3 regions of the Micromonospora trifolii genome follow, and region 1 is predicted to be linked to each of the others. Evidence: riboswitches for the same ligand, from Rfam matches in the RefSeq annotation. Region 1 holds a riboswitch; each other region holds the start of a gene.
The links. Region 1 has a riboswitch for cobalamin ahead of ACQRWP_RS07700 (CbtB domain-containing protein). Riboswitches for the same ligand answer to the same signal wherever they lie in the genome.
Positions count from the first base shown of each region.

Region 2: linked by a shared signal. The riboswitch ahead of ACQRWP_RS14555 (acyl-CoA thioesterase) and the one ahead of ACQRWP_RS07700 (CbtB domain-containing protein) in region 1 are both predicted to bind cobalamin.
Region 3: linked by a shared signal. The riboswitch ahead of cobN (cobaltochelatase subunit CobN) and the one ahead of ACQRWP_RS07700 (CbtB domain-containing protein) in region 1 are both predicted to bind cobalamin.

Region 1 covers NZ_CP191526.1:1,706,789-1,710,058, forward strand. Annotated here, with positions in the region: gene ACQRWP_RS07690 (histidine phosphatase family protein) at 28-624, opposite strand; gene ACQRWP_RS07695 (CbtA family protein) at 621-1,394, opposite strand; gene ACQRWP_RS07700 (CbtB domain-containing protein) at 1,385-1,588, opposite strand; cobalamin riboswitch at 1,623-1,778, opposite strand; gene ACQRWP_RS07705 (amidohydrolase family protein) at 2,044-2,922, shown strand; gene ACQRWP_RS07710 (ABC transporter permease) at 3,241-3,270, shown strand, end outside.
Region 2 covers NZ_CP191526.1:3,187,108-3,190,377, reverse strand. Annotated here, with positions in the region: gene ACQRWP_RS14560 (copper resistance CopC family protein) at 1-1,354, opposite strand, end outside; cobalamin riboswitch at 1,486-1,699, shown strand; gene ACQRWP_RS14555 (acyl-CoA thioesterase) at 1,897-2,343, shown strand; gene ACQRWP_RS14550 (zinc-dependent alcohol dehydrogenase family protein) at 2,458-3,270, shown strand, end outside.
Region 3 covers NZ_CP191526.1:2,495,857-2,499,126, reverse strand. Annotated here, with positions in the region: gene ACQRWP_RS11625 (hypothetical protein) at 86-421, shown strand; gene ACQRWP_RS11620 (MBL fold metallo-hydrolase) at 433-1,149, opposite strand; cobalamin riboswitch at 1,466-1,642, shown strand; gene cobN (cobaltochelatase subunit CobN) at 1,901-3,270, shown strand, end outside.

The DNA of each region.
Region 1 (3,270 bases):
CACGGCCTGCGCCGTTCTGGTGCGACCTCAAGCTGCTCGCGGCGCGCCCAGCCGAAGGTGCCAGCGCGTGCCCTGGCTGGCGAGCCGGACGACCGCCAACGGCTCCACGTCCACCTGCCGGTACGTCGCCAACGGAAGACTAAGGGCGTGCACCACCGCGACCCGGATCACCACTGGGTGGGTGACAGCGATGACGCGCCCACCGGCCCGGTGCTGCTCGTCCAGCCACCTGCCGACCCGATCCCGCACGGCCGTGACGGACTCACCGCCGTGCGGCGCGGAGTCCGGTGCGGACAGCCAGTCGTGCAGCGCCTGCGGCTGCGTGCCAGCTATCTCCGCAAGCGACCGTCCGGACCAGTCCCCGTAGTCACAGTCGGCCAACGCCGTCTCGATCGTCGGCAGCAGGCCGAAGGCGTCGGCGGTCTGTCGGGCGGCCGCCGCGGGGCTGGACAGGCAGGTGGCGTTCACGCCGAGGGGCCCACGCCGGTCTGCGCCCGCGCGGGCCTGGGCGAGTGCGGCACGCAGGCCACCCTCGTCCAGGCCGTCGTCGGCGCCGCCGAAGCGGGCCCCGCGCAGAGCGGCGGTGTGACCGTGGGCGACCAGCCGGAGGCTGGTGCCGGTCACGTGCTCGGCAGTGCGGTGCCGGCCCGGCGACGCCGCTCGTGGTGCATCAGGGCCGCGAACAGCAGGCCGATGCCGGTCCAGAGCACGACCTGGGTGCCGAGCGAGGCCAGTCGGAAGCTCCACAGCAGGGTCGCCGGGAAGTCCGCCGGGACCTCCTGAAAGGACGGCATCACCACGTACGACACTGCCGTGACCAGCAGGAACCCGCCCACGGCCGCGGCGGCGCGCAACCACGTCGGTGCCTGGGCGCCGACCGACCGGTAGCCCAGCGAGCCGGCCCACACGGCCACCAGCCCGAGCACCACCATCAACAGGTAGGTGACGGTCCGTTGGTTGATGGTGGCCGGGTCGCCGACCGCCGGCGGGTTCGCCGGGTACTTGAGGAACGGCACGATCACCGCGCCGAGCAGCGCCGCGCCGGCCAGCAGCAGACCCGACCGCCCGTCGTCGTCGCCGCGCCGCCGCCGCCGGGACAGCAGGACGTACGCCGTGGCCAGCAGGCCACCCATCGCGGCCCCGAACAGGCCGGTGGCCAGGAACAGGCCGCCGCGCTGACCAGTGCGGCTGACCAGGGCGTCCTCGTGATCGTGCGCACCAGCGGCGGCGGGCTCGGCGTGCGACGCCGCCTCCTCGATGGCGATGGCTGCCTCGACGTGCGGTTCGCCAGCGACGTACGCGAACGCCCCGGCGAGCAGACCGGCGATCAGGCCGGCCAGCAGCCCGCGAACGAGGACGGCGACGAACGGGGGAGTGGTGGTGTTCAGTGGCACGGGACACCCAGCAGGTGCCTGCCGTCGTGCATCAGCTCGTGCAGGTACATCCCGCTGCGCGACACCGCCCCCTGGTCGAAGGCGACGAGGTACGCCAGCAGGGTGAGCACGGCAACGGTCGCCAGAGCCGTCCACAGCAGACGGGCACTGCCAGCGGGGTGCACCACCGGCTGGCTGGAAGCGGAGCTAGACATGAATACACGAACCTCCCCAGGGATGACGCGTCCCCATCGCAAGGCTGCGGACGACCGAGCGTCCTGGCTCGCGGCCCCCAGTTGTGGTTGAGGAACCGCTCACAGTGGCGCGACCGCGCCGGATTCACACCGGCTTCCCTCGCGTCGCCGCAGATAGTGGGTCGACGGTATCGGTGCCGCCTCAGGCGGTCAACCCGGACGCCGCGCCCCCGGAGACGTCTGAATATCGGTACGTCAGCGAGGCGGACCAGCCGCAGGTGCCAGTGGATTCGTCAGACCAAACAGCGACACTGCCGGAAGCCGGTCGTGGCGCGAGTTCCGCGACTCAACAACAGTCTGTTACCGCTAACATGGTCAACCTGCCAGATCGACTCTGTGGCTCCGGGTTGACCCGGGGGTTCGATCAGCGGCTGGGCGGGGTGTGGTGTGGACGAGAACGCGCCAGGACGGGTCCGGTGACGACCGGCGAGGTCGCGCGACGATCGGGCATCGTCGACGCGCACCATCACCTCTGGGTCCGGGCGCGGCACCCACAGCCCTGGATCGATCCGCAGACCATGGCCGCGATCGACGACGACTTCACGCCGGTCGAGCTCGCCCCGGCGACCCGGGCCGCCGGGGTCACCCAGACCGTGGTCGTCCAGTCCGTCGCCGTTCGGTCGGAGACGCCCGAGCTGCTCGGCATCGCGGCTGACGACCCCCTCATCGGCGGGGTCGTCGGTTGGGTCGACCTCACCGCCGCCGATGTCGACCGCCGCCTCGCCCGACTACGCAGGGCGCGCGGCGGCGAACGGTTGGTCGGGATCCGCCACCTGGTCCAGTCCGAACCCGACCCGACCTATCTCGACCGCCCCGACGTGCGGCGGGGCATCGCCACGGTCGGTGCCGCCGGCCTCGCCTTCGACCTCCTGGTGCGCCATCGTCAACTGCCGGCGGCGACCCGGCTCGTCCGCGACCTGCCCCAGGTGCGCTTCGTCCTGGACCACCTCGGCAAGCCTCCGCTCGGGCGCGCCGATCTCGGTGACTGGCGGCATGACCTGCGGGCGCTCGCGGCCGAGCCCAACACGACGGCGAAGCTCTCCGGCCTGGTGACCGAAGTGGACGGCGGTTCCTGGACGACGGCCGGCCTGCGGCCCGCAGTCGAGCACGCCCTGGACGTGTTCGGGCCGGATCGGCTGATGTTCGGCTCGGACTGGCCGGTGTGCCTGCTCGCCACCTCGTACACCCGCTGGGTCACCGTCCTCGGTGACCTGCTGGATCCGCTGTCCGACGACGAGCGGGCGGCGATCTGGCGCCAGACCGCCGGACGGGTCTACCGGCTGGCTTCTTCCTGAGCGCAGCGGCTTCCGAACTGGGGACATAGCATGTTATCGATAACATGCTAGCGACGGCAGCCGATGTCGATTTGGTCAGACGTATGCCTTCGGTGGTGCAGGTAACGATGGCAAAACATGCCGGCAAGACCTTGGCAACATACGTGAATGCGTGGCAAGGTAACGCCTGATCGTGGGAAACATCCGACCTATCTCCAAGGGTTGTGCGGGCACCAGTCGCACTGCCGTCCGAGCGGGGTTGGTCGCTCACAGGCGTTCGGCTCGTCGGCGGGTCCCCGTCGGACGCCGGCGCCACGCTTGGGGAGGTCAGGTCCGACGATGAGTAGCGCCGAGGCAACCGCCGGCACG
Region 2 (3,270 bases), 1.5 Mb from region 1:
CGGTCGCCAACGTCGCGCCCGTCGCGTCGTCACCCCGATGCGTGTGCGGCCCCGTACCGGCCGGGTGCTGGTGCCCGTCGGTCGCGGAGCCCACCTGGCCCGAGTCGGGCGATCCACCGGCTGCCGGTCGTGAATTGCCGGTCGTCGGACTCTCGTCGCCGGTGCCGATACGGGCCAACCCGAACCCGGCCAGCAGGGCGATCACCAGCCCGCCGACGAGCAGCGCCAGGTGGGTGTTGCTCAACCGGGACCCCGGCGTCGCGCCGGCGAGGTCCGTGTCGGGCCGTGGTCCGGGGTCGGCCGTCAGCTCGCCGTCCGTGCTGGCGAGGGCCTTGGTCACCTGATCGCTCGACGTCGGATCGACAGTGACGCCCGTGCGGGCCGTGACGACCGTGTTGCCCTTGCGCTCCGCTGGCACGGTGGCGGGCCGCCGCTTGTCGCTCGCGCTACGCGCGACGACGCCGGTCGCCGCGCCGGCCTTGCCCCCGCCGGTCTTGTCCCCGGCAGCCTTGCCGCCGACGGTCTTGCCAGTGCCGGCCCTGTTCGTGGTACGGGCGCCACCGCCGCGTCGACCGGAGGTCGCCGCCGAGGTACGGCCCCGGCCGGTGGGTGTGCCGGCGGATCGGCGACGCCAGACGACGAACCCGGCCACCGCTCCGACCGCCGCAATCGCCGCCGCCCAGCCGGCCCAGGCCAGTGCCCCGGGACCGCTCTCCTCGGTCGACCCGGTCGACGGTGCCGCCGCAGCCGGCGGGGTCGACGGATCATCCGCGGTGGTCGGCACCGCCGAGGCCTGCCCGGACGAGTTGTGCTGCTCGGTGGCGGCCACCAGCGCCGGGTCCGGTTGAGTCGACGGCGGGCTCCACCCCTTCGGCGCTGCCGTCACCCGCCCGTCGTAGCGGAAGGTCAGGGTGCCCCGCACGGTGTCGCCGTCCGAGGCGACCGACAGGTAGCTCACCGAGTACTGGCCCTTGGCGGGCAGATGCGCGACGGCCACCACGGCCGGGAACCCCGTCGTGTACTCCCGCGGCTCGAACTGCCCGTTGACCAGGAAGTACTCGCGCACCGGCTTGTCCAGCGGCTTCGGCTCCCCGTACGACCAGCCGTTGTCGACCCGGGTGCCGCCCGGGGCGGTGATCGTGAAGAACGCGTTGGCGGCGGCCTTCTCGGTGAAGAACAGCCGCACCTCGGTCACCGGCTCGCGCACTGTGGCGCCGCTCGCCGGTGTGGACATGGCGAGGGTCCCGTGCGCTGCGGCGGGCTGGGCGGACGCGAGGAGGGCGACCGCCGAGGCGAGGAGGAACGCGAGGAGGCCCGAGACCACCCGCCCGCAAGTCTGGGGGAGACGACGCATCTGGATATCCTCACCCTCGCGAGACTTTTTTCAAGAGGTGACGATCTTCTTCCTCAGATGGCAAAAGTTGACGATCAGGCCATCCGTCGCCGCGGCAGGACGCCCCGGGTGGACACATTCCCTGGCCAGCTATGCTCGCCGACGGCGCTGGTTCGCCCCGTCGTGACCGGCTGGGCGTCGTAAGAGGGAACCCGGTGGAAATCCGGGGCTGCCCCGCAGCGGTGAGTGGGAACGACCGCCGTCATCAGCACTGGGCCAGTGGCCTGGGAAGCGACGGCCAGTAGGGGACCGGCGCGACCGGTCAGGCCCGCGAGTCCGAAGACCTGCCGGCGCCGCGTACACAACCGTGTGCGCTGCCGTCGGCCTCGCGGGTGGGCTGAGCGGGTGACGGGCCGTGCGTGTGGTGCACGGCCAGGTCCTCGCCAGCGTCTGTCCGCGACCCGGCGGTGTGGTTTCCCGAGGGACGGACTACCGCTGTGCACGACACCACCACCATCGCCGGCCGAGCACCGTCGGCGTCGCACCTGACCCTTTCGCAGATCATGGACCAGCACCACACCAACCTGATGGGTACGGTCCACGGCGGCCGGATCCTCAACCTCATCGACTCCGTCGCCGGTGTGGTCGCTGCCCGGCACTCCGACGGGCCGGCGGTGACCGCCGCCATCGACGAGACGGCGTTCCTCCGCGCGGTGCGGGTCGGCGACGTCGTGCACGTCGACGCCCGGATCACCTGGGCCGGCCGCAGCTCGATGGAGGTGGCCGTCAAGGTGACCGCCGACCGGTGGGACCGGGCGGTGCCGCCCACCGACGTGGCCACCGCCCACCTGGTCATGGTCGCCATCGACGACGACGGCCAGCCTCGGACGGTGCCGCCGCTGCTGCCGGAGACCGATGGGGACCGCCGACGGTACCGGGAGGCGGAGATCCGCCGGAAGCACCGACTGGCACTGCGACGCGCGCTGCTCGACGGTGCCGAAGACGACTAACCCGCGCTCGGCCCGCCTGTCGCGGCGCGGGCGCGGGCGCGGTCCAAGGAACCCGCCCCGCCGCCTGTCCGGTCGGATAGCGTCCACGTGAAGCCTCGATCACGGAGAGTGTGGATGGTTATGCGCGCCGCGTTGTTGCGGGAGTTCGACGTTCCGCTGACGGTCGAGGAGATCGATAAACCCACCCCCGGGCCCGGCCAGGTGTTGGTGCGGATCGTCGCCAGCGGCGTCAACCCGCTCGACACGAAGATCCAGGCAGGTAAGGCCGCGCACGCGCGTGTCGAGCTGCCCGCGGTGCTCGGCCTGGACCTCGCCGGCGTCGTCGCGGCGGTCGGCGCGGAGGTGACCGGGTTCGAGCCGGGGGACGAGGTGTACGGGCTGTGCGGGGGCGTCGGTGACCTACAGGGTTCGCTGGCCGAGTACGCCGCCGTGGACGCCCGGTTGCTGGCCGTCAAGCCGAGGAGCCTCTCGATGCGGGAGGCCGCCGCGTTGCCACTGGCGGCGATCACCTCCTGGGAGGGGTTGGTCGACCGGGCCGAAGTCCACGCCGGGCAGAAGGTGCTGGTGCACGGCGGTGCTGGCGGTGTCGGATACGTGGGCGTGCAGCTTGCCCAGGCGCGCGGCGCCGAGGCGTACGCCACGGGCGGGCCGGCGAGCATGCGGGTGATCGAGAGCCTGGGCGCCGTGCCGATCGACTACACCACGAGCAAGGTCGAGGAGTACGTCGAGAGGTACACCGGCGGCGAGGGGTTCGACATCGTCATGGACAACGTCGGCGGCGCGACGCTCGACGCCTCGTTCGCGGCGGTACGCACCTACCACGGGCACGTCGTCAGCGCGCTGGGCTGGGGCTCACACTCGCTCGCCCCGTTGTCGTTCCGAGGCGCGACCTACTCCGGCGTGTTCACCCTGCTGCCGATGCTCACC
Region 3 (3,270 bases), 790 kb from region 1:
CGGGTCAGCTCTCTCCCATCCGGCGTGCAGCGTATTGCCAGGAATCGGTGCTGCACTGGAGGGGCATCGAGGAGAGGGGCGGGGCATGAGCTGGTTCAACCGCCGGTCACGGGGTGCCGAGGCGACCCCGACGAAGCTGGACCGGGAGGCGACCCGCGACGACCTCGCGGCGCTGGAGGCGTTCGTGGCCACTCGGCGCGGGGTGGAGTTCTACCTGGAGCCGGAGACGACCGCGACGGACACCACCGTGGTGGCGATCGCCCACGACGGCGAGTGGATCCGCCGCCGTACCGGAACGCCCCGCGCGGCCGGGGCCATCGCCCGCAAGCACGCGGTGCCGCTGTACGAGGCGGCGCGCACCGGCTACCCGGAACGGATGCGGACCTGGAGCCGGGCCCACCCGGAACGCCACTCCCGCTGAGGTTCGACCGCTCAGGCGCACCGCACGGCTGAGCGGGCCTCTTCGAGCGTCATCGGCTCCGCGTGGCTGGAGACGTACCAGTGGTAGGTGTCGTCGAGAAGTCGTCGAACCAGGTCGAGGTCGAGGCCGTCCTCCGGCCGGCGCAGGTGGGCCGGCGGTGGGTAGAAGCAGTCGCCCAGCAGCATGACCCCCGAGTCGGGCACCAGCACCACTGTCGAATCCGGTGCGTGCCCGCCCCCGACGTGACGTAGCCGAACTCCGACCGGCAGCTCGTCCCCGTCGGCGAAGGTCCGGGTCGGCGGCTGGATGGCGAAGCCGTCCCAGGACGCCATCGCGCCTGCGCGGGCTCGGAAGCTCGGGCCGAGACGGGGATCGGCGCGTGCCTGCTCGTGCAGGTAGCGGTGGCTCCACGGTCGGGTGGCCTCGGCGCGCAGCAGCGGCACCGCTGCCTCGTGTCCGACGATCTCGACCCCGGGCCAGGCGCAGGCGCCCCACACGTGGTCCCAGTGATGGTGGGTGTAGACCAGCCAGCGCGGTTTCGGTAGGCCGGCGGCGGCCAGCGCGGCCTGGATATCGCGGGCGTGCGCGGGGCTCTGCCCGGCGTCGATCATCACACTGCCGCGTTCGTCGGCGACGACGGCGACGCCGGCCTGGACCGCCTCCGGGTCCGGATCGCCCGGGCAGAGCCAGACCCGGCCCGCCAGATGATGGAACTGCGGAGCGACCAAGGTGATCGACCTCCGAGATTGATCGCGGACTTTGGTGCGGCGTTCGCCGATGTTAGGCCAGGGTGCCGCACGCCACCGTCCCCTCCGACGATCGGCGCAGGCCAGGGCGGGTGCTACCCCCTTTGCTCTGCTTGCCTATTCGCGCCAGGCACGGAGCGTCACTGGTGCCTACAGGTAAGCAGAGCAAAGGAGGGGCTGGCATTGATTCGGGGCATTGCGACCCACCGGTTGGCGGTCGAAGTAATCGGTGAAACTCGATGAGTGGCACCCGCCCGGTGGGGCTGGGCACGCGTTGACCGGCGGTGGAGGGGTGTGGCAGCATTCGCGGCCTGACGGCAGTGAAGGAAGTCGGTGCGAATCCGACGCGGTCCCGCCACTGTCACCGGGGAGCGATCCCCCCTCGTGAGTCACGGCCGTGTGTCTGCGGTTGGAAGGCCGGGGGAGAGCGTCGATCCGGAAGCCAGGATACTTCGGCCGTCGGGATGCACCCCAGGGCGTGGACACCCGAGGAGGACCCGATGACGCACGGCGTCTCATTCATCGACGATCATCGTCGTATTGCGCTCCAGGCAGTGCATTCCAAGGACACCGGCTACCGGCACCGTTGAGCTGATCGCCCGGCGCTGACCGGCCCGACGCCCACGTCGGTCCGCCGTTCGCGCGGGCCGTCGTACCGGCTGACGCCGTACCCACCCGCATCGCCCCGGTTGCCCCCGTGAGGGCCCCAGGGCGTCACTTTCCGGAGCCTGCCGTGCGCATCCTGCTGCTGTCCACCGCCGACACCGACCTGCTGGCTGCCCGCGCCAGCGGCGCCGACTACCGGTTGGCCAACCCCGCCCGGGTCACCGCCGAGGAGGTGCCCGCCCTGCTCGACGGGGTCGCCCTCGTCGTCGTACGCCTGCTCGGCGGTCGGCAGGCGTGGCCGGACGGCCTCGCCGCGGTGCTCGCCACCGGCGTGCCAACGGTCGTGCTCGGCGGCGAGGCGCTGCCCGACGCGGAGCTGATGGCCATCTCCACGGTGCCGTCCGGGGTCGTCACCCAGGCGCTGGCGTACCTGGTGGAGGGCGGCCCGGACAACCTCGGGCAGTTGGCCCGGTTTTTCTCCGACACGGTGCTGCTCACCGGCGAGGGGTTCGCCCCGCCCGCGCCCACCCCGGCGTACGGCGTGCACGGCGAACACCCCGCCGACCCGGACCGGCCCACAGTGGGAATCGTCTTCTACCGGGCGCACGCCCTCGCCGGCAACACCGACTTCGTCGACGTCCTCGCGGACGCGGTCCACAAAGCCGGCGGCAACCCGCTGCCGATCTTCTGCGGCTCGCTGCGCGGGCTCACCGCGGGCGCCGGCCCACTCGGGCTCTTCGCCCGCTGTGACGCGCTGCTGGTCACGGTGCTCGCGGCCGGCGGAGCGGTCGCCGCGGACGCCTCCGGTGGCGGCGACGAGGACGCCTGGGACGTCGGTGCCCTGGCCGCCCTGGACGTGCCGGTCATCCAGGCGCTCTGCCTCACCAGCACCCGCGCGCAGTGGGCCGACAGCGACGCCGGGCTGTCCCCGTTGGACGCCGCCATGCAGGTGGCCATCCCCGAGTTCGACGGCCGGATCGTCACCGTGCCGTTCTCGTTCAAGCAGATCGACGCCGACGGGCTCTCGGTCTACGCCGCCGACCCCGAGCGGGCCGCCCGGGTCGCCGGGATCGCGGTGCGCCACGCCCGGCTGCGGTACGTGCCGCACGCCGACAAGCGGGTCGCCGTGGTGCTCAGCTCGTACCCCACCAAGCACTCCCGGGTCGGCAACGCCGTCGGGTTGGACACCCCGGCCTCGGCGGTCCGACTGTTCGCCGCGCTGGCCGAGGCCGGCTACGACCTGGGTGACGCGCCACCGCCCGACGACGGCGACGCGCTGATCCACGCGCTGATCGCGGCCGGTGGTCACGACGTGGAGTGGCTCACCCCGGAGCAGTTGGCCGCCGCCGAGGCCCGGATACCGGGGCCGACCTACCGACGCTGGTTCGACCAGGTCCCGGCCGAGCTGCGCGAGCGGATGCGGGAGCACTGGGGTGAGCCGCCGGGCGAGCTGTACACCGAGGGCGGCGACATCGTGCTCGCCGGGCTGCGCTTCGG